Regions from separate parts of the Oleiphilus sp. HI0067 genome, predicted to be linked through region 4. Evidence: predicted binding sites of a transcription regulator. Region 4 holds the regulator's gene; each other region holds the start of a gene.

Region 1 (4,853 bases), on a different contig from region 4:
GGTGGTGTGTTCTATAGTATTTCGCTTCTGCCAGAGTTTTGGCAGAACGTATCTCAAGCGAACCCGATTTTATATATGGTGAATGCTTTTCGTTACGGAATATTGGGTGTGAGTGATATCGATATTCGATTCGCGTTTGGGATGGTTATTGTTTTTATTGTTCTATTATTTTCGACGGCTTTGTTTTTACTTTCTAAAGGCAAGGGCATTCGCAGCTAGACTGCGATTCTTCGTGGTAACTGCTTTATAGCAATACGAGCGCGACGGAAAATTATTTGAGGTATGTATGGCGATTGTTGAGAACAGCCAGTTAGGTAAAGAAACGAATTATTTAGATCGATACGCACCCGAGGTGCTATTCCCAATTGCACGGAGTGAAACTCGCGCGAGTTTAGGGATCGAAGACACGGATTTACCATTTGCTGGTGAAGATGTTTGGACGAGTTTTGAGGTGTCTTGGCTAAACACTAATGGTAAGCCAGAAGTCGCCATTGGGGTTTTTAGTATTCCTTGTCAGTCGAAGAATATCATCGAGTCTAAGTCGTTTAAGTTGTATCTCAATTCATTTAATCAAGAGAAGATAAAAAGTAAAGACGCATTGATTGAAACTCTAGAGCAGGACTTGAGTACAGCAGCAGGTGCTGCAGTAACGGTTCAGTTACACGACCTTGTTGATATTCAAGCGGTAAACCTACCAGCTGGTGAAAGCGTTGATCATCTGGATGCCAAAGATTTTGTGTACGAGCCAAACGCAGATCTGCTTCAAGCTGATAGCGATGAGCTTGTTGAAGAAACCTTATATTCAGATTTGTTACGATCGAATTGTCCGGTAACGGGTCAACCAGATTGGGGGACTGTGGTTGTTTCCTACAAAGGGCCTAAGATTGATCGTGAAAGTTTGCTACGCTACGTGGTATCTTTCCGCAATTGTCAGGACTTTCACGAACATTGCTGTGAGCAAATATTTACTGATATTTTGGCGAAGTGTGGATGTACATCTTTGAGTGTAATGGCTCGTTATACGCGCCGCGGGGGCTTAGATATCAACCCTTATCGAGCAACCGAAGACCGTGTTTCTGTCTGTCCTCAAACGCGATATGTTAGGCAGTAGTTCTTAAAAGAGAACTATTTGATTTAATCGCGGTCCTTGAGTTTTTCCGCGGCGCGCTCAAGGGCCCGAACAACTAAGTCTTTCTCTTCAGTTGTGACTTTTTCGGTGTCTAAGTACAGCGCAAAGCCGCCTGTTTCATGTTCGATAAAACTCTGGCCAGCGCCAATATCTCTGCGGAAATCGACGATCTGATAAATTGGCACAGGGCGAGAGAATCCTTTTACAGTGATCTCGCCTTTATCTCTACACATTACCTTATCTTTGACTAACGAGAAGGTCTCGTAAGAGATCAGTATTTCTCCAGGCTCCGCTAAGCTCTCAAGACGAGACGCAAGATTTACCTCTTTTCCGATGATCGTATAATCCATGCGATTCTCGGCGCCGAAGTTACCTACCGTGCTGTATCCAGTACTGATGCCGATACGAATTTGTAGAGGTGTTTTGATCCCTTGGCTTTGCCATTTTTGGCGGAGAATCTTCATGTGCTTACGCATCTCGATCGCCATGGCTACACAGGCAAGCGTATCTTCTTTTGGTCCGCGGCTTGTCGGGTCGCCAAAGAAGATCATGATCGAATCGCCGACAAACTTATCAATAGTGCCGCCATACTTTAATGCGATTTGAGACATCTCATTAAAGTAGTTATTCAGAAGCTCAGTGAGGCTCTCTGGCTCCATTTCCTCAGCAAGTTCGGTAAAGCCCTTAATGTCTGAGAAGAAGATCGTTAATTTCTTACGTTGTGTTTCAAGACGAACGTCACGTTCACCGGTAAAGATAGATTGCCATACTTGTGGTGAAAGATACTTCGCAAGCTTATGCGATAGTGAGATCGACTGTTCTCGTTGATGCTGAATCTGTGACTTCGCTTTTACCAAGGCCTTCGCTTGTTGGTGTGTGTAATATGCGGTAACAGCAACATAGACACCTGCCCCAATACCAGCCACAAGAGTCACCAATACCGGCTCATTTATATTGAAGTTAAATCCGAAAATTAAGCCGCTTAATCCTAATGATATAGATGCCGTGATGCAGCCGAGTACTAATAGCTTCATACCTCCTACAACAATGAAGCTAAACGCACCCATAATGATCGAGAATAAAGAAGCAGTGAGGCTGAATTCGATGAGAACAATCGTACACCCAACAATAACACCGTCTATAAGTAAGGTTACTTCACGAGCGGTTGGATTATCAGCAAGTTTGAAATGACGTACGAAGAAATATAAAAGGTGGGGCCAAAGCATGGCGAAAGGCACAAACCAAATTAGGTTCTTATCAAAATGACCTAATAAAATGCCCGTAATAAAGGTGAGAGTAGACGTTAGGTAAGCAAGTACGCGCCCATTATAGGCCGGCATGACTGACGGCGGCGCATCATAATTAATTATACTTGGTTCACTTGCCATAGTTTACTGCCCAAACGAATAAAAGAGGTGTTCGTAAAACTGGGTATTTCCTTTCTTCGCAATCTATTTAGGCAAGCGCGCTTATTCTGTATTATTGCTGCTTGAGTCTTGCCTAGCCTTAATTTTGGTGGCTTAGGTTAGCACCTCCTTTTTTTATTAACAAATGTTCTCTGTGTAAAGCGATTCATCATGAGCTATGAAAACAGCATCCTAAACTTCTTGCATCAGCGCGTGTCTTTTCCACGATTAGTTTCACCTGCACCTGAAGGTGAACAATTAAAAGGTATTTTGAAAAGTGCACTACGTGCGCCTGACCACAAGGTACTTCGCCCAGGGCGATATTTGATTGTGGAAAGTGATGCGCGAACCAAGCTAGGTGAGCTATTTGCGCAGGCTGCAGTTGCGGCCAATCCAGATTGTGGTGAAGCGAAGATCGAAAAGTGTAAAAAAATGCCGTTTCGCGCACCGATGATTTTAGTGGCCGTTTCGAAGAATATCGATCATCCCAAAGTGCCTTATTTTGAACAGGAGCAATGTGTTGCTGCCGGGTTGTCCTACATCCTTTTGGCTTTACAAGCAGAAGGGTTTGGAGGGATGTGGCGAACGGGCGATATGGCAGTCGACTCTGTTGTGAAGCGTGGTTTAGGAATTTCTGAGCACGAAAGTCTCGTCGGCTTTTTATATATAGGAACGCCTGAAGGAGACGCAAAGCGTATTGTAGACCCCGTTTTAGAGGATAGTTTTTCTTTTTGGACTGGCCAATAACGCTCGCGTCGCATGACGGATAAGCCTTGCCGCGGGCAATAAAAGCGGCAATTTATAAGTTATTGAAAAATAAGAAAAAATAATTGGCACTTCTCTTGCTTTTTAACCTCTTAGATTAACTAGGATGAGTTAAATGGCGATTTCATTTCAAAATGCATTAGGTGTTCACCCGCAAGCTGTAGAGCTTCGAGTGCAGCGTGCTGAGTTGATGGCAAACAACTTAGCAAATGCAGATACGCCCGGATTCAAAGCGCGCGACATTGACTTCAAAGCGGCGATGGCTGAACAGCAAAGCATGCTTGATGGGCAGTTAGCGATGAGCGCTACGCAAGGCGGTCACATTGCTCCGAACCAAGGTCAATCCGGAGCGGAAGTTCTTTACCGAACGCCAACTCAGCCATCCGTAGACGGGAACACAGTAGATACGCAGCAAGAGCTTGCTGAATTTACCAAGAATGTTCTCGACTATCAGGCGAGCTTTCAGTTCTTGAATGGAAAGTTTAAATCCCTAAGCAAAGCAATAAAGGGTGAATAAGCATGTCTTTAAATTCCATTTTTAATATTGCCGGTTCTGGCATGTCGGCACAGTCGGTACGTTTAAATACAACCGCTAGTAACATCGCGAATGCAGATAGTGCAGCGAGCAGTACTGGCGAAGTGTATCGAGCGCGAAAGCCTGTATTTGCAGCGATTCAAGAAAGCGCTATGACAGGTGCAATGCCGAGTATGACAGATGCGGGTTCTCAAGGTGTTCAGATTAAAGGTATTGTCGAGAGTGATGCAGCGTTGGATATGCGTTATCAGCCGGATCACCCTTTGGCGGATGAGCAGGGCTACGTCATATATCCCAATGTGAATGTTGTAGAGGAAATGGCTGACATGATGTCCGCCTCGCGCAGTTTTCAAACAAATGTCGATGTCATGGAGGCAGCCAAAACCATGATGCAACGAATTTTAACTTTAGGCCAATAGGCGAGATAGACGATGACAAGTATTAATACCTCCGGTGTTGCTGATCCTCTAGCGCAGTATCGCTTAGAAAATAACGGCGAAGCGGCAAAGAAAGGTGACTTGGGTAAAAACGAGTTTTTGGATCTGATGATCGCTCAGCTCGAGAATCAAAACCCTCTTGAGCCTCAAGATAACGGTGCCTTTATCTCGCAGCTAGCTGAATTTAGTGCGCTAGAAGAAATGCAACAAATTAACAACACGGTGAATAACTTCACCAATAAGTTCCAGTCTACACAAGCATTGCAAGCGTCTGCCATGGTTGGGCGCTCTGTGTTGGTGCCAGGCGCTGAGGCTCCACTTTCGGCAAGTGGAACGATTAGCGGCATTGCAGACATTCCGTCTGGAACTAGCAATCTTTCTATCTCTATTTTGAATGGTTCAGGTGAGCTCGTGCGGCGTGTTGACCTTGGGCAACAATTTGCCGGTTCAGTGCCGTTTGAATGGGATGGTTTGAATGAGCAGGGTGATCAGATGCCTGCAGACAAATACACAATAAAAGCAGAAATAAAAACAAGCGCGGGCGCTGAGCAGGTCGATACCTTGTTTGCTTCGCAAGTGAA
Region 2 (4,853 bases), on a different contig from region 4:
TACCCATGCAAAGATTGTTACCGCACCTACTAGCTGACCCATGAACGTAGCGTCTGCGTCTGAAAGTAGAACCGCGAAGATACCCCAAAGACCAACAACACCGTGTACAGAGATCGCGCCGACTGGATCGTCAAGCTTAAGCTTATCAAGAGTAACGATTGAGAATACGACGATCACACCACCGATTGCACCGATTACAGTAGCAAGTAGTGGAGATGGATCTGCAGGCTCAGCAGTGATAGCAACAAGACCAGCTAGTGCGCCGTTCAATGCCATTGTAAGGTCTGCCTTACCGAACAAGATGCGTGCAACGATAAGAGCAGCAATCAAACCACCCGCTGCAGCAGCGTTTGTGTTCAAGAATACGCTAGCAACTTCGTTTGCTACAGCGATACCGCCAAGCTTCAAAGTAGAACCACCGTTGAAACCGAACCAGCCCATCCAAAGGATGAAAGTACCAAGAGTCGCTAGTGGAAGGTTAGCGCCTGGGATAGCGTTAACTTCACCGTTAGGACCGTACTTACCTTTACGAGCACCAAGAAGGATAACACCAGCAAGTGCAGCTGCTGCACCAGCCATGTGAACGATACCAGAACCTGCGTAGTCGCTGTAGCTAAGCTCATACAAGCCGAATACTGCGTCGCCGTTCCAAGTCCAAGAACCTTCCATTGGATAGATGAAACCAGTCATGATTACCGCAAAAACTAGGAAAGCCCAAAGCTTCATACGCTCTGCAACCGCACCAGATACGATAGACATTGCAGTTGCAACGAATACTACCTGGAAGAAGAAGTCAGACGCGCCTGAGTACTCACCCATGTCGCCGAAACCAGCTTCAGTTGCAGAAGCAAGTACGCCAGCGATTGCAGCTTCGTCCATAGAAGCAACGCTGTCAGTAGCACTTAAGAAGTAGCCGCCGCCGTACATGATTTCGTAACCGCATACTAAGTACATAGTACAAGCGATCGCGAACAACGCGACGTTTTTAGTCAAAATTTCAGTCGTGTTCTTAGCGCGAACAAGACCTGCTTCAAGCATGGCGAAACCTGCCGCCATCCACATTACTAATGCGCCGCACACCAAGAAATAAAAGGTGTCCATCGCATATTGAAGTTCAAATATGTTATTGGATAACTGTTCCATGATAGCCCTCCGTACCTAGGCTCTTATGATTTATAAAATGGTTATACAGCGTCAGTGCCGGTTTCGCCGGTACGGATACGAATCGCTTGCTCAAGAGCAGAAACGAAGATCTTACCGTCACCGATTTTTCCTGTGTTTGCAGCTTTAGAGATTGCTTCGATTACTTGATCAAGTAAATCAGAGCCAATAGCTACTTCGATTTTTACTTTTGGAAGGAAGTCCACAACGTATTCCGCACCGCGGTATAGTTCTGTGTGACCTTTCTGACGACCGAAGCCTTTTACTTCAGTTACCGTAATACCTTGCACGCCAATTTCAGATAATGCTTCTCGCACATCGTCCAGCTTGAAAGGCTTGATAATGGCAGTTACGAGTTTCATATATGTCTCCTTATTATGCCGCCTATTTCATTATTATTTCTGTCTCGACTGGGCAGCGAGTCTTCTGCTGCATCGTAGTGAACTGATAAAGCAGTCTGTGTGCCAATGATTAAAAGTTCATAATAATCAGTCGCTTATGAATATTTTTTGATGTTTTGTTTTTGAAAAGTGCGCTTAAGAAGGGCGAGTATGTGTGCTACGCACTGTTTTGGTGCTTTATTTTGGTGCGTATTCTTCAACTGTGATTCGATGGAGGGCAATGGTAGACTTGGCGCCAGTTTTAGACAGTTGGTAAGAGACTATGTTGAACCCTCAGCAATTATTCGGAGTGATTCAAGATCAGGTTAATCAAGTTTTTCCTGAATTTGGTAAAGCTGCACAGGACGAGATTTCAAACAATCTGAAGATTGTTATTTCTAGTGTTATCAATAAGTTGGATCTAGTATCTCGTGAAGAGTTCGATGCACAACAAGCAGTGCTAGAGCGCACGAGAGAAATGCTTGAACAGTTAGAAAAGTCTGTACAGGACTTACAAAGTAAAATCGACGAGTAACACTCGTTTGGTCAAAAAGCTTTGCTAAGGATGGCAAAGTGAAACTTGCACCATGGTTGTGCAATATTTGAGCAAGGATGCGTAATGAGTTTGTCTATTGTGAAAACGCGGGCATTGTTCGGCGTTGAATCCCCTTCCGTGCGTGTTGAAACGCATCTATCCAATGGTCTGCCTTCATTTACCGTTGTTGGTTTACCCGAGGCGGCCGTAAAAGAAAGCCGTGAACGTGTGCGCTGCGCACTTATAAATAGTGGTTTTGAGTTCCCGATGCGCCGCGTGACCGTTAATTTAGCGCCTGCAGACATACCGAAAGAGGGCGGCCGTTTCGATTTAGCTATTGCTGTTGGGATCTTGGCGGCAAGTGGGCAATTGAATGGAGTTGATATTAGCGCTTGCGAGTTTATTGCCGAGTTAGCATTAACTGGAGAGTGCAGTCCCGTCACGGGTGTCTTACCTTCTTTGATTGAAAGCCTCGAGTCTAGCCACCGTGTGTTTGTTGCGAAGGATGATCTCCGTTATGCTCACTTATTAGGTGCAAAATCGATCTATGGCATAGAAGACCTTCGGCAGTTGGTGGAATATCTTCGCGATCCTGAGCGTGCAACGACATGCCGATATACTGCAGAAACTTCTGATCAAGACCTAGATGCTCAAATAGATGATCTGTCGGATGTTCTTGGTCAGTATTCTGCGCGTAAAGCGCTAGAGATAGCTGCAGCGGGAGGGCATAACTTATTGTTATTTGGTCCGCCAGGAACAGGCAAAAGTATGCTTGCTTCGCGTATCAGCGGCATATTGCCTCAACTTAATATCAAACAAGCACGCGACGTAGCCGCTTTATATAGCTTAACCAATACTCCGAGAGATGAGGGGGATTGGTTTACACCACCATTTCGTTCACCTCATCATTCGTGTTCGGCAGTTTCTCTTGTAGGAGGTGGCGCTAAACCTAAACCCGGTGAAGTGTCTTTAGCGCATCAGGGTGTTTTATTTTTGGATGAGCTGCCAGAGTTCTCGAGGCATAGTCTTGAGATGCTACGAGAGCCTTTAGAGTCGAATGCGATTTCGATCGCGCGCGCACAGCATCAAATTACCTTACCTGCGAATTTTCAATTTATTGCTGCCATGAATCCATGCCCGTGTGGCTATTTAGGGCATCCAACGATTGCTTGTACTGATACGCCGCAACAAATCGAACAGTATCGCCGAAAATTATCGGGCCCTTTATTAGATCGAATTGATATGTATGTTGAGGTGCCTTTTCAGTCGGCACGGGTTTCTCTTGGCGCTAAGGAAAAAGCTGAATCGAGTGCACAGGTGCGAGCACGTGTTGAGCAGGCACGTGAGATACAAATGCGCCGCCAAGGATGTTTGAATAGCGAGTTACATGGTGAAGACTTATCGCGAATATGTGCCTTAAGTGAAGTCCAACAAGATTGGTTAATCGTAACAATTGATAAATTGGCTTTGTCGAACAGAGCCGCGCATAGAATGATGCGTCTCGCGAGAACCTTGGCGGATTGTTCTGGGCAGGCGGTGATTAGTCAGGGGCATTTGTCTCAAGCCTTGCGGTTCAGATCTGTGCTATCCAAGGTTTGATACTTTTTAAAAGGCAAAAAAAGAGGAGTCACATTGTGACTCCTTAATAGGGGTTTCTTCAAGGAAGACAGAACCACGATCGCTTCTTCGTGAATCTGTGCTGCTAAGTATACGATCAATTTTTAACCTATCCGTGCAAAACATCACCAAATATGTAACAGATCGTTAAATCGTTATGGCCTTGTGTTCTCGATCACGCTTTAAATGTGCACGAAGTGGGTCTTTTATAAGAATCCGTGACTAACTTGCTAAGAAATCACGCTAAATCTAAAATCCTCCCCCGTGTAATAGATTCAAAATTAAGGACTTTCAGTGACAGATCAAGACAACCCAATGCAGCGAGTTATACGCAGTTTCGTAGTGCGAAGCGGGAGAATGACCGCTGGGCAGACCCGAGGGTGGGATTCATATTGGGAAGCCTTTGGCCTAGATCCTGAACAAGAACTAAATTTCGAAGAGATATTTGGCAATACAAACCCGGTTGTGTTCGAGATTGGTTTCGGTATGGGCAGTTCATTATTTGAAATGGCGAAAGCTGACCCAAATACGAATTTCGTCGGCGTTGAAGTCCATCGACCCGGAGTTGGTGCCTTACTCGCTCAGGCGGGAGACGAAGGGCTCACAAACTTACGTCTGTTGTGTTGCGATGCGGTTGAGTTGCTTAAGAACAAAGTGCCTAACAACAGCTTGGTGCGTTTACAGTTATATTTCCCAGACCCTTGGCATAAAAAACGTCACCACAAACGTCGTATTGTTCAGCCAGAATTTGCTGCTTTGGTTGCCACTAAGCTTTCCGAGGGTGGAGTGTTTCATATGGCAACAGACTGGGAGCCTTATGCAGAACATATGGCTGAGGTTATGGATGCAGCACCTGATTACAGTAATTGTGCAGAGACCGGCTCGTATTCTCCCAAGCCTGACTACCGACCTACTACTAAGTTTGAAAAACGTGGAGAGCGTTTAGGGCACGGTGTGTGGGATTTGCTTTACCGTAAATCTGTTTAGAGATTTGTTTGATGCTGAAACTGCCATTCATTGCGCGGCAAGCAGGAAGTCGTGAAATAGTCCCGCCGCAAACGTCTGCGGGTTCATTTCATACCTCGGTTTCCGAGCTCGTGAAGCAAGCGGGAGTCGGTCTTGAATATGATCAGGCAAGCCTTGATCGTATCCCACAACTT
Region 3 (4,853 bases), on a different contig from region 4:
GCCAGGTGCTGCTCCTACACGGTTAACAGCTTGTACAATCTCACTAAGCGTGGTCGCAGGACCAAACTCAAACATGCGGCCTTTTTCTTGTTCAGCACTGACATCTGAACGCGGCACAACGACTGTTTGGCCGTCCGAAAATGGATTAGGTTGGCTGACTTCAGCTTGCTCGTTGATCGTCACCGTCAAACTGCCATGGGTTACAGCGGCAGGAAGTACTTTTACATTTTGCCCAACAACGATGGTTCCAGTTCGCGAATTAATAATGACTTTTGCGGCAGCCTCACCTGGCTCAACATTCAGATTTTCTAGCATTGCGAGATACGACACGCGCTGCGCTGAGTCCCTCGGAGCACGCACACGAATTGATGTGCCGTCTTGCGCATAGGCTGTGTCCGGACCAAGCATATCGTTGATTTGCTGCGAGACGTTCATGGCCGTTGTAAAGTCAGGCTGATGCAAATTAAATGTGATCGTATCGCCTTGGCTAAACGGACTCGCAATACCGCGCTCTACCGTCGCACCATTTGGTATACGCCCCACACTTGGAACATTCACCGTAATCGATGAACCATCGCTACCATCTGCACCAAAACCACCAACGACCAAACTGCCCTGCGACATGGCATAAATTCGACCATCGGCACCTTTAAGCGGTGTCATTAGCAAAGACCCGCCACGTAGGCTCTTCGAATCACCGAGGCTTGATACCGTGACATCAATGCGTTGGCCAGGTTTGGCGAACGCGGGCAAATCCGCATGCACAGCAACCGCTGCAATATTCTTCGCTTTTGGATCAACACCAGGTGGAATCGTGATACCAAATTGATTCATCAAATTACGGAATGTTTGGCTCGTAAATGGGGTTTTATCACCCGTGCCATCTAAACCAACAACGAGACCATAACCGATCAATTGGTTGCTTCGGACACCTTCAATACTTGCCATATCTTTCAATCTATCTGCGTGCGCAGGCGATAGTAACCACACACTTACTAGCACGATACATAATAAATTTATTAGAAAAGATAATTGTCTCAGCATCATTAACGCTCCCTACTACAGAGGCCACCATTCGCTGTTAAAGAATCGCGTCAACCAACCTTGTCGATTCACTTGATCAAACTCACCCGTGCCACCATATGCGATTCGGGCATTCGCAATTTTTGAAGACGGAACCGTGTTATCAATACCGATATCTTGAGGTCGAATCAGACCAGTTAAACGGATGTACTCATCCCCTTGATTCAAACTCAACCATTTCTCACCTTGCACGCGAAGTAATCCGTTAGGAAACACCTCAGCAACAGTGACTGAAATAGCACCCGCAAGACTATTGCTTTGCCCAGATTCAGCTGAGCCCTCAAATTCGCGTTCAAACGATGGATCGGTTGCTAAGCTCATACCCTTAAAGCTGATGGTATTGCCGAGAATATTCGCTTCGTTAAAGTCGACTTCATCGCTTTTGTCATAAGTCGTGTCTGCGCTTTTACTCGCTCGCGTGGACTCTTGCAGGTTCACGGTCAAGATGTCACCGACATTGATCGCAACTTGATCGCCATAGACACTAAACTGGCGATGAGATTGAAAAATACTACCGGTCACAGGTTCACCCATGCGCAAGCTTTGCGCAGGGATCGGCGCATATCTGGGATCATCCGGAACAGGGTGCTCTCGCGTAATCGCAGCACAACCAACGCTCGCCAAAATGGCAAGCGTATTAGCAAGTTTCAATGCAGCTTTGATTACGTTCAACATAGACAAAAACTCAACAACAGCATTACACGTTCTGCGAGATAAACTGCAGCATTTGATCTGCAGTCGAAACGACTTTTGAGTTCATTTCGTAGGCGCGCTGCGTGGTAATCATGTTCACCAACTCAGTCACAACATCTACGTTTGAGGTTTCCAACATGCCTTGGCTCACCGTGCCAATTCCATCTAAGCCAGGCGTGCCAACAATTGGATTGCCACTAGCTTCGGTTTCGCGGAACAAGTTATTACCAATGGCTTTTAAACCTTGCGGGTTAATAAAATCTGCAAGATCAATTTGCCCAAGGTTCTGCAAAGCTGGGTCACCCGCAACAGTGCCTGTAATCACGCCATCTTCGCCAATCGTAATTTCGTTCATTCCTTCTGGAATAGTAATGGCTGGCTCTAAGGCGTGGCCGTTAGCGGTCACAACTTGCCCATCTGAATTAATCTGAAATCTACCATCGCGCGTGTATGCGGTAGACCCGTCAGGTAAGGCAATCTGAAACATGCCTCGACCAGAGATCGCCATATCTAGAGGACGCTCCGTTACCTGCATTGAGCCTTGACTAAATTCTTTAACCGTTCCAACAACACGAACACCCGTACCAAGCTGCAGGCCTGATGGGAGCTGAGAATCCTGTGAGCTAAGCGCACCTGGATCTCTCTTAATTTGATATAGAAGATCTTGAAAAACTGCGTCATCACGTTTGTAACCAACGGTGCCGACATTGGCCAAGTTATTCGAAATGGTCGATAACTTGGTATCTTGTGCACTCAGGCCCGTTTGACTGACATATAAAGCGGGATGCATGACTCTCTCCTATCTAGAACAACCCAAGCGAGGGGTTGACCTGAAATCGGGCAGCAAAATCATGCCGCCCACAACGTTAAATTGACTTATTTAGGAAAATTGCAACAAGCGTGCCGAAGCTTCACTATTTTGATCAGCTTGACTCATTAATTTGACTTGCAGCTCGTATTGACGCGAAAGCGTAAGAATTTCGGTTAACGCAGATACGGCATTCACATTCGAACCTTCAAGAAAACCAGATTCAACGTGAATGGTTTCATCTAAAGGAGGCTCAATACCATCTTTGACGTACATTAAACCGTCACCACGTTTTTCCATATTGGCAGGATCTGGATTCACCAAGCGAATACGATCAATCTGTACAACTGCAGCCTCACCACCTAGCGGGATAACGGAGATAGCTCCATCCACTCCAATCTCAACTCCAGCCGATGGAGGAACAACAATTGGCCCACCCTCACCCAGAACTTCTAGACCCGAACCTGTGCGCAAGAAACCGTTTACATCAATCTGCAAATCACCCGCGCGCGTAAAGGCTTGCTCGCCATCAGGAGACTGAACAGCAATCCAGCCCTCACCCTTTAAAGCGATATCTAGCGCATTGCCTGTTTCCTGCAGCGGACCTTGCTCAAAGCGCGTCGCTGGACGCTCTGTCATTGAATATGCACGACTTGGAAAATGCTCACCATACACAGACATCGCGCGCGCCTGCGCAAAATCTTCTTTAAACCCCGTGGTATTCACATTCGCCAAATTGTTGGAATGTGCGCGTTGCGCATACATATTTTGCTTTGCGCCACTCATCGCAATATATAAAGCTTTATCCACTTGAGTGTCCTTTTTTCGTCAGATATTTACTATTAAGAGGTATAAAGCAATTTATCTGCCAAGGACTAAACGCAAAAAAGGAAAACACAGAAGTGCTTCCCTTTTTTATCGCCTTCAACCAGAAGGCGGCGAATATCAAAAAAGAAAATTAGATATTCAGAATAGTCTGCTGAATCGTATCAGCGGTCTCGATAGTCTTTGAGTTAGCCTGATAATTACGCTGAGCAACGATCAAGTTCACCAGCTCTTGCGACAAATCAACATTCGATGACTCTGTCGCAGAAGAAGTTAATAAGCCTAATGATGCAGTCCCCGGCGCACCAACAACAGCATCACCAGAAGCAAATGTTTCTACCCAAACACTGTCACCAACCGGCGCCAAACCCTCTTTGTCTCGGAAGTTTGCCAAAGCTACTTGACCAAGAACCTGAGTCTCACCATTTGAGAAACGCGACAAAATAACACCTGAACTGTCTACATCTAGACCAACCAGTCGACCGGTTGTATACCCATTTTGCCCTAAGTCATTCACAGCAAACGGGCTGCCGAATTGCGTCAGTGTAGCGATATCGATTTCAAAGTTTGAACTGGTTGGAGGGAATTCTACCGGCAAGGTTCCGCCGTCTACCAAATTGATCGGTAATGCTGCGCCATTTGGATCACCATTTTCATCACGAGGCACCCAGTTAGAAATCAACACATCATCGGTCAAAGTCTGATTAAGCGAACCATCGCCATTGAAGACAACGTTGAATGTTGCGCGAGACGCCTGATCGCCAATTAAAGGGTCACCCACATCGAAGCCATCAATTTGAACATGCATCTGCCAAGTGCTCTGCTCTTGTGCCACGTTAGATGGCTGAGGCTGCTTCACAAAATACAAGTTCAAGATATGCGAGTTACCAAGACTATCGAAGATTTCTGTTGACGTTGCATGGTTATAAGTACCTGCATCTGTTGGATCAAAGCCATTATTGACAAATGGCTGACCAACGGTTGAACCAACGAGTGTGCCGGTACCAGAACTAAAGGAGAAGTTGTCATCCAAGGTAAAGTCGACAACACCACCAACCGTTGCCGCGACAGTACCGCCAACTGCTAAAGCAAGTGCACCAGGAGAAGAGCCTTCAATGTTGTATGCGTCACCTGCTGCACCCGCAACACCGAAGCGCAAATCTTCACCCTGATCTTGAATAATTTCTAGGTCACCTGCGCCATTGATAACAGCAGTAGTACCGACTAATGCAGACGAGTTAATTTGCTGACCAATGTCCGCCAATTGCTCGGCATTGGTTTGGGTTGCAGCTGAAGATGGCTGAAACGTCACTCCATTGACAGTAATCGTCATTGAATCAGAAGTGTTAGCCCAGCTCGCCACTGGTACCGTCACAGTTGTTCTTGCCGTTGCATTTACACCATCAACCGCACTGAAACGATCAGCGACAGCTCGCGCACTTTC
Region 4 (4,853 bases):
GAATTGATCAATCCACTTGTCGAGGAAAGTAATAATTGAAGACTCCATTTCCTCGACTTCTGAATGTGAACTTAAGAAATCTTCAACAGGTTTGTCGAGCCCCGTGAATACGCGTAGAGATGGGTCCCAGTACGGATTAGGGAGGCATCGAACGTCAAAAACATAATCTGCATCGCTAGGCACGCCGTGTTTGAATCCAAACGATTGGAATAGTAGGGCCATTTCTTGTGTAGCTCTGCCTGCTACTCGTAGTTTGATATGGTCACGCAATTCATACAAAGACATGTCGCTTGTATTTATATTGAGGTCAGCCTGCCTGGAAATGGGTTCTAATAAAACGCTCTCTTTGTTGATGGCTTCGCTTAAGGAAATGTCGGGAGAGCTTAAAGGGTGTTTTCTTCGTGTCGCATGAAAGCGCTTTATGAGTGTTTCGCTATCCGCGTCAAGAAAGATAATGTCTGTTTCGATATTCTGATTTTGAAAGGCTTGATAAAAAGCAGGGAAGTTTTCTATGCCGCTTTGTAGGTTGCGGGCATCAATGCTCACGGCAACTTTTGCCAAGCGCTCATCTGTTTGTCTTGCTGATTGTGAGCCAAGCTCTAAGAGCAAACCGACAGGTAGGTTGTCGATGCAGTAATAGCCTAAGTCTTCTAAAACATGGAGGGCAGTACTCTTACCTGAGCCCGATCGGCCACTAATAATTACGAGTTTCATGGTGCCTCCACAGTAAGGCAGTTAGCTTTCAGTCATTAACGTATAAAGCTCAGAATCAGATGATGCAGCACGTAGTTTATTGCAAAAAGAAGAGTCATTAAATCTTTCCGCTATTTGGCTAAGTAACTCTAAATGTTCGCTGCTTGCTTCTTTAGGAACGATCAGAACAAACAGTAGATTAACTGGTTGGTTGTCGATTGCGTCAAACGCGATATCTTGTTCAAGTGTAAATAATGCGCCTATGACTTTTGAGCATCTCAACATTCTGCTGTGAGGGATGGCAATTCCTTGTCCGATTCCAGTGCTACCTAATTTCTCACGGGCAATTAGATTTTCGAATAAATCTTCTTCAGACAGCTCGGGGATTTCTTGTGAAATTGCAGCTGCGATATGCTCTAGTGTTTTTTTCTTGCTAGTGCCCGGGAAACTGACGCGAGTCAGTCCCGGAACAAGAATAGAGCTAATAGTAATTGAACCTTCGTTCATTTTTCTTCCAATACTACGAGTAGCTACACGGCCCCATGCGAGCGCGCAACTTGTTTTTCTTTGTGTTTCAGTATCTGTCGATCAAGCTTGTCTATAAGCTTATCGATAGATGTATACATATCTTCGTCTTCTGCAGTACCGTGAATGTCTGCGCCGCTAATGTGAAGTGTGGCTTCCGCAATTTGTCTTAGCTTTTCCACTGAAAGGGTGACCTGCACATTTGTTATACCGTCCACGTGACGCTCAAGCTTCTCTAGCTTGTCAGTAACGTAGTTTTTCATTGAATCTGTTAGTTCAACGTGGTGACCGGTGATGTTTACTTGCATAAATGTCTCCTTGTTGGTTTTTTGCGGAAGAAATTTCCGCGGATGCTTCTAACAAGTCTTGCGAATATACAGCTTCTTACATTAAACGCTTCCTTTCGTTAGAAGGCGGGATTGACATCGCTTCGCGGTACTTTGCAATAGTACGGCGAGCAACGTTAATGCCTTGATCTTTGAGTAGGTCTGCAATTTTGCTGTCGCTAAGAGGTTTCTTAGGATTTTCAGCAGCAATTAATTTTTTAATGATAGCGCGTATTGCCGTCGATGAGCATTCGCCGCCAGAAGTCGTCCCAACATGGCTTGAGAAGAAGTACTTCAGCTCAAAGATGCCACGCGGTGTGTGCATATACTTTTGCGTTGTTACGCGAGAAATTGTGGATTCATGCATATCAACTGCTTGGGCTATATCATGGAGAATAAGCGGTTTCATTGCTTCTTCACCATAGTCTAAAAAGCCTTGTTGATGTGCAACAATTTTGCTTGCAACTTTGAGCAAAGTCTCGTTTCTGCTTTGGAGGCTTTTTATAAACCACTTAGCTTCTTGAAGTTGGTCCTTCATGAAGTTGTTGTCGTTGCTATTATCTGCACGTTTTATAAAGCCAGCGTAGCTGTTGTTTACGCGAATCTTAGGTGCGATTTCTGGATTGAGCTCTACTTTCCAGCGCCCATTTACCTTTTTCACCACGACGTCGGGAACAACGTATTCTGGTTCCGCTTGAATCACTGACTCGCCTGGGCGAGGGTTTAGCGATTGGATCAAGCGAAGAACTTCTTTCAAATCGTCTTCTTTAAGACGACTTCTTCTGATGAGCTGTGCGTAATCGCGACTACCCAGCAGATTGATATAGTGGCTGACGACAAGCTTGGCTTGCGGTAGCCACTCAGTGTCGGGATCTAGTTGACGTAACTGAAGCATTAGACATTCTTGAAGGTCTTTTGCGCCCACGCCTGCTGGGTCAAAATGTTGAACACGCTTCAGAACTGCGTGAACTTCTTCTAGTTCGACTGGATCTTCATCTTCTTCGTTAAATAGACCTTGATGAATATCTTCAATGGTATTTTGTAGATAGCCTTCCATGTCAATCGCATCAATAATTGTTTCTGCAATTAAACGATCGCGGTCAGAAAATGGTGTTAGATTAAGTTGCCATAGCAGGTGATCATTCAGAGACTCGCTAATTGAATTTCTGCTTTCGAAATCGCTGTCGTTCTCATCTGGCATTGTGCCAGAGCTTGCTGGGCCACTTGTTTGGTAGATGTCTTCCCATGCAGTATCGACAGGTAAATCGGTTGGTATCGAATCGCTAAATTCATCGCGTTCGCTTTCGTGAAGATCTCGTGATGGCTCGACTTCTGAATTTGATACTTCGCTAGATTGTTCATTTTTTGAATTTTGCTCTGACTCGCTATTTGGCGTCTCAGGACTGTCTTCAATCATTTCTAGCATTGGGTTTGATTCCAATGCTTCTTGGATTTCCGCCTGAAGATCTAGAGTCGATAGCTGAAGCAGTTTAATAGCCTGCTGCAGCTGGGGCGTCATTGTAAGACTTTGCCCCATTTTGAGTTGTAGGGATGCCTTCATTACCATCAGTCGGTCATCCTAACTTTTTCAGTGTTTTTGTCATTGTCGAACGAATTCTCTATGTGCTTGTCCAGCACGTAATGTCATATCTTCTATTTTAAGAACTTCCGAGAAGAATTTGAACGAGTTTTTGATGAACTTAGTTAAACCTTTTTTCACTGGTAATTGCACAGGGAATTTGGTTTTAAATTGTAAATTCATCGCCAAGGTAAACCTCGCGCACCTTTTTGTTCTCTAATACTTGCTCAGACGAGCCTGATGCAATGATGTGTCCATTGCCAACAATATAGGCTTGTTCGCAAATGTCTAAGGTCTCTCTCACGTTGTGGTCGGTGATAAGTACGCCAATATCTCGGTCGCGAACTTGTCGCACTATTTGCTTGATGTCGCTTACTGAAATTGGATCAACCCCTGCAAAAGGTTCATCTAGTAGAATGAAATCTGGCTCCATTGCGAGAGCTCTCGCAATCTCGACGCGACGGCGCTCGCCCCCGGATAAAGCCATACCTTGGCTGTCGCGAATATGTTCTATATGAAATTCTTTTAGTAATTGATCGGCTTTTTCGCGTTGTTCGGCCTTGCTTAATTCTTTTCTCGTTTGCAGAACGCTCAGAATATTTTCATATACAGTAAGTTTTCGAAATATTGATGCTTCTTGTGGTAAGTAACCAATACCGGCTTTTGCGCGCCCATGCATTGGCATGTTGCTAATGTCTCTGTCATCAATGAGGATTTGGCCCTTATCCTTGGATACTAGGCCAACGATCATGTAAAAGCAGGTAGTCTTACCCGCGCCGTTCGGACCAAGCAAGCCAACAATTTGTCCTGTTTTGATTTCAAGCGATACGTCGATAACAACTTGTCGTTTTTTGTAGGCTTTAGCAAGATGCTTAGCTTGAAGTGTCTTCATTAGGATTCGCTTGGTCTAGATTGTCGTTGGTTTGTGAATCGGAGTTTTCACTTGAAGGCTCAGATGCTTGAGGGAAGTACTGAATCTTCACTCGTTTGCCACTATCTTGATCCCCTTTGGCGCGAATTGCTTTGTCCATGATGTCGTATTCAATGCGATTTCCGGAAAACGAATTGGTGTCCTGGGCGAGTGTGGCGTTGCCGTTAAAAATCAAAACAGCATCTTTTGCTTTATACGTGATTTGTTCAGCTTGGCCGCTGGTGTTTTGAATATTGCTACTGGCGTCTGTTTGCTTGAATGTCGCGGGTGTACCATTCGCAATGATTTGTGTTACGGCGCGTTCACGAGCAAAAACACTGATGTTATCTGCGGTGAGTGTTGTCGAACCCTGGCGAATGATAACGTTGCCGCGATAGGTCGAAAAACCCTGTGAATCATCGATCACGGCACTGTCGGATTCAATTTCAATAGGTTGGGTTCGATCTACGTCAATGCTGTGAGCATTGTGCGTGGCAGTGAGTAAAAATAAAGTGACTAGAGCTAGGCTATTAATTCGCCAAGTCATAAATACCTCTAACGCGTTGAGAGAGTTCGATTTTTCGATCGTTGAGCGATGCTTCTAATCCGATAGATTTAAGCGTGCTTTTATCCTGAGTAATACTAACTTCGCGATCAGTAGATATAAAGTCATTGCGTGTATCGATATTCAGGTCTTGGGTAAGGATTGTTGTGATTTGTCCTTCTGAGCTAGTACGAGAAAGCTTGACCCGATCCTCTAGATATAGGTTTCCAGTATCGGCGTTAAATTGCCCTGATTCTGCGTTAAGTCTTAATTTGT

Evidence for each region. The regulator sigma-54, encoded in region 4, starts transcription at its own class of promoters, with help from an activator protein. The targets are predictions, from matches to a motif close to TGGCACNNNNNTTGCTNT.
Region 1: the regulator sigma-54 is predicted to act here: its motif matches at 3,367-3,384, upstream of flgB (flagellar basal body rod protein FlgB).
Region 2: the regulator sigma-54 is predicted to act here: its motif matches at 1,611-1,628, upstream of glnK (P-II family nitrogen regulator).
Region 3: the regulator sigma-54 is predicted to act here: its motif matches at 3,438-3,455, upstream of flgF (flagellar basal-body rod protein FlgF).

What each region holds. Positions count from the first base shown of each region.
Region 1 covers NZ_LWFI01000334.1:18,283-23,135, forward strand. Annotated here, with positions in the region: gene A3739_RS04040 (ABC transporter permease) at 1-219, shown strand, start outside; gene queF (NADPH-dependent 7-cyano-7-deazaguanine reductase QueF) at 287-1,111, shown strand; gene A3739_RS04050 (adenylate/guanylate cyclase domain-containing protein) at 1,135-2,517, opposite strand; gene A3739_RS04055 (nitroreductase family protein) at 2,707-3,282, shown strand; gene flgB (flagellar basal body rod protein FlgB) at 3,416-3,817, shown strand; gene flgC (flagellar basal body rod protein FlgC) at 3,820-4,254, shown strand; gene A3739_RS04070 (flagellar hook assembly protein FlgD) at 4,267-4,853, shown strand, end outside.
Region 2 covers NZ_LWFI01001155.1:30,949-35,801, reverse strand. Annotated here, with positions in the region: gene A3739_RS16960 (ammonium transporter) at 1-1,143, opposite strand, end outside; gene glnK (P-II family nitrogen regulator) at 1,185-1,523, opposite strand; gene A3739_RS16950 (accessory factor UbiK family protein) at 1,825-2,076, shown strand; gene A3739_RS16945 (YifB family Mg chelatase-like AAA ATPase) at 2,161-3,675, shown strand; gene trmB (tRNA (guanosine(46)-N7)-methyltransferase TrmB) at 3,988-4,680, shown strand; gene A3739_RS16935 (lysophospholipid acyltransferase family protein) at 4,692-4,853, shown strand, end outside.
Region 3 covers NZ_LWFI01000334.1:23,910-28,762, reverse strand. Annotated here, with positions in the region: gene A3739_RS04095 (flagellar basal body P-ring protein FlgI) at 1-1,044, opposite strand, end outside; gene flgH (flagellar basal body L-ring protein FlgH) at 1,060-1,758, opposite strand; gene flgG (flagellar basal-body rod protein FlgG) at 1,781-2,566, opposite strand; gene flgF (flagellar basal-body rod protein FlgF) at 2,657-3,394, opposite strand; gene A3739_RS04075 (flagellar hook protein FlgE) at 3,543-4,853, opposite strand, start outside.
Region 4 covers NZ_LWFI01001277.1:1,306-6,158, forward strand. Annotated here, with positions in the region: gene rapZ (RNase adapter RapZ) at 1-714, opposite strand, end outside; gene ptsN (PTS IIA-like nitrogen regulatory protein PtsN) at 736-1,200, opposite strand; gene hpf (ribosome hibernation-promoting factor, HPF/YfiA family) at 1,224-1,526, opposite strand; gene A3739_RS19640 (RNA polymerase factor sigma-54) at 1,603-3,105, opposite strand; gene lptB (LPS export ABC transporter ATP-binding protein) at 3,290-4,015, opposite strand; gene lptA (lipopolysaccharide transport periplasmic protein LptA) at 3,996-4,580, opposite strand; gene lptC (LPS export ABC transporter periplasmic protein LptC) at 4,564-4,853, opposite strand, start outside.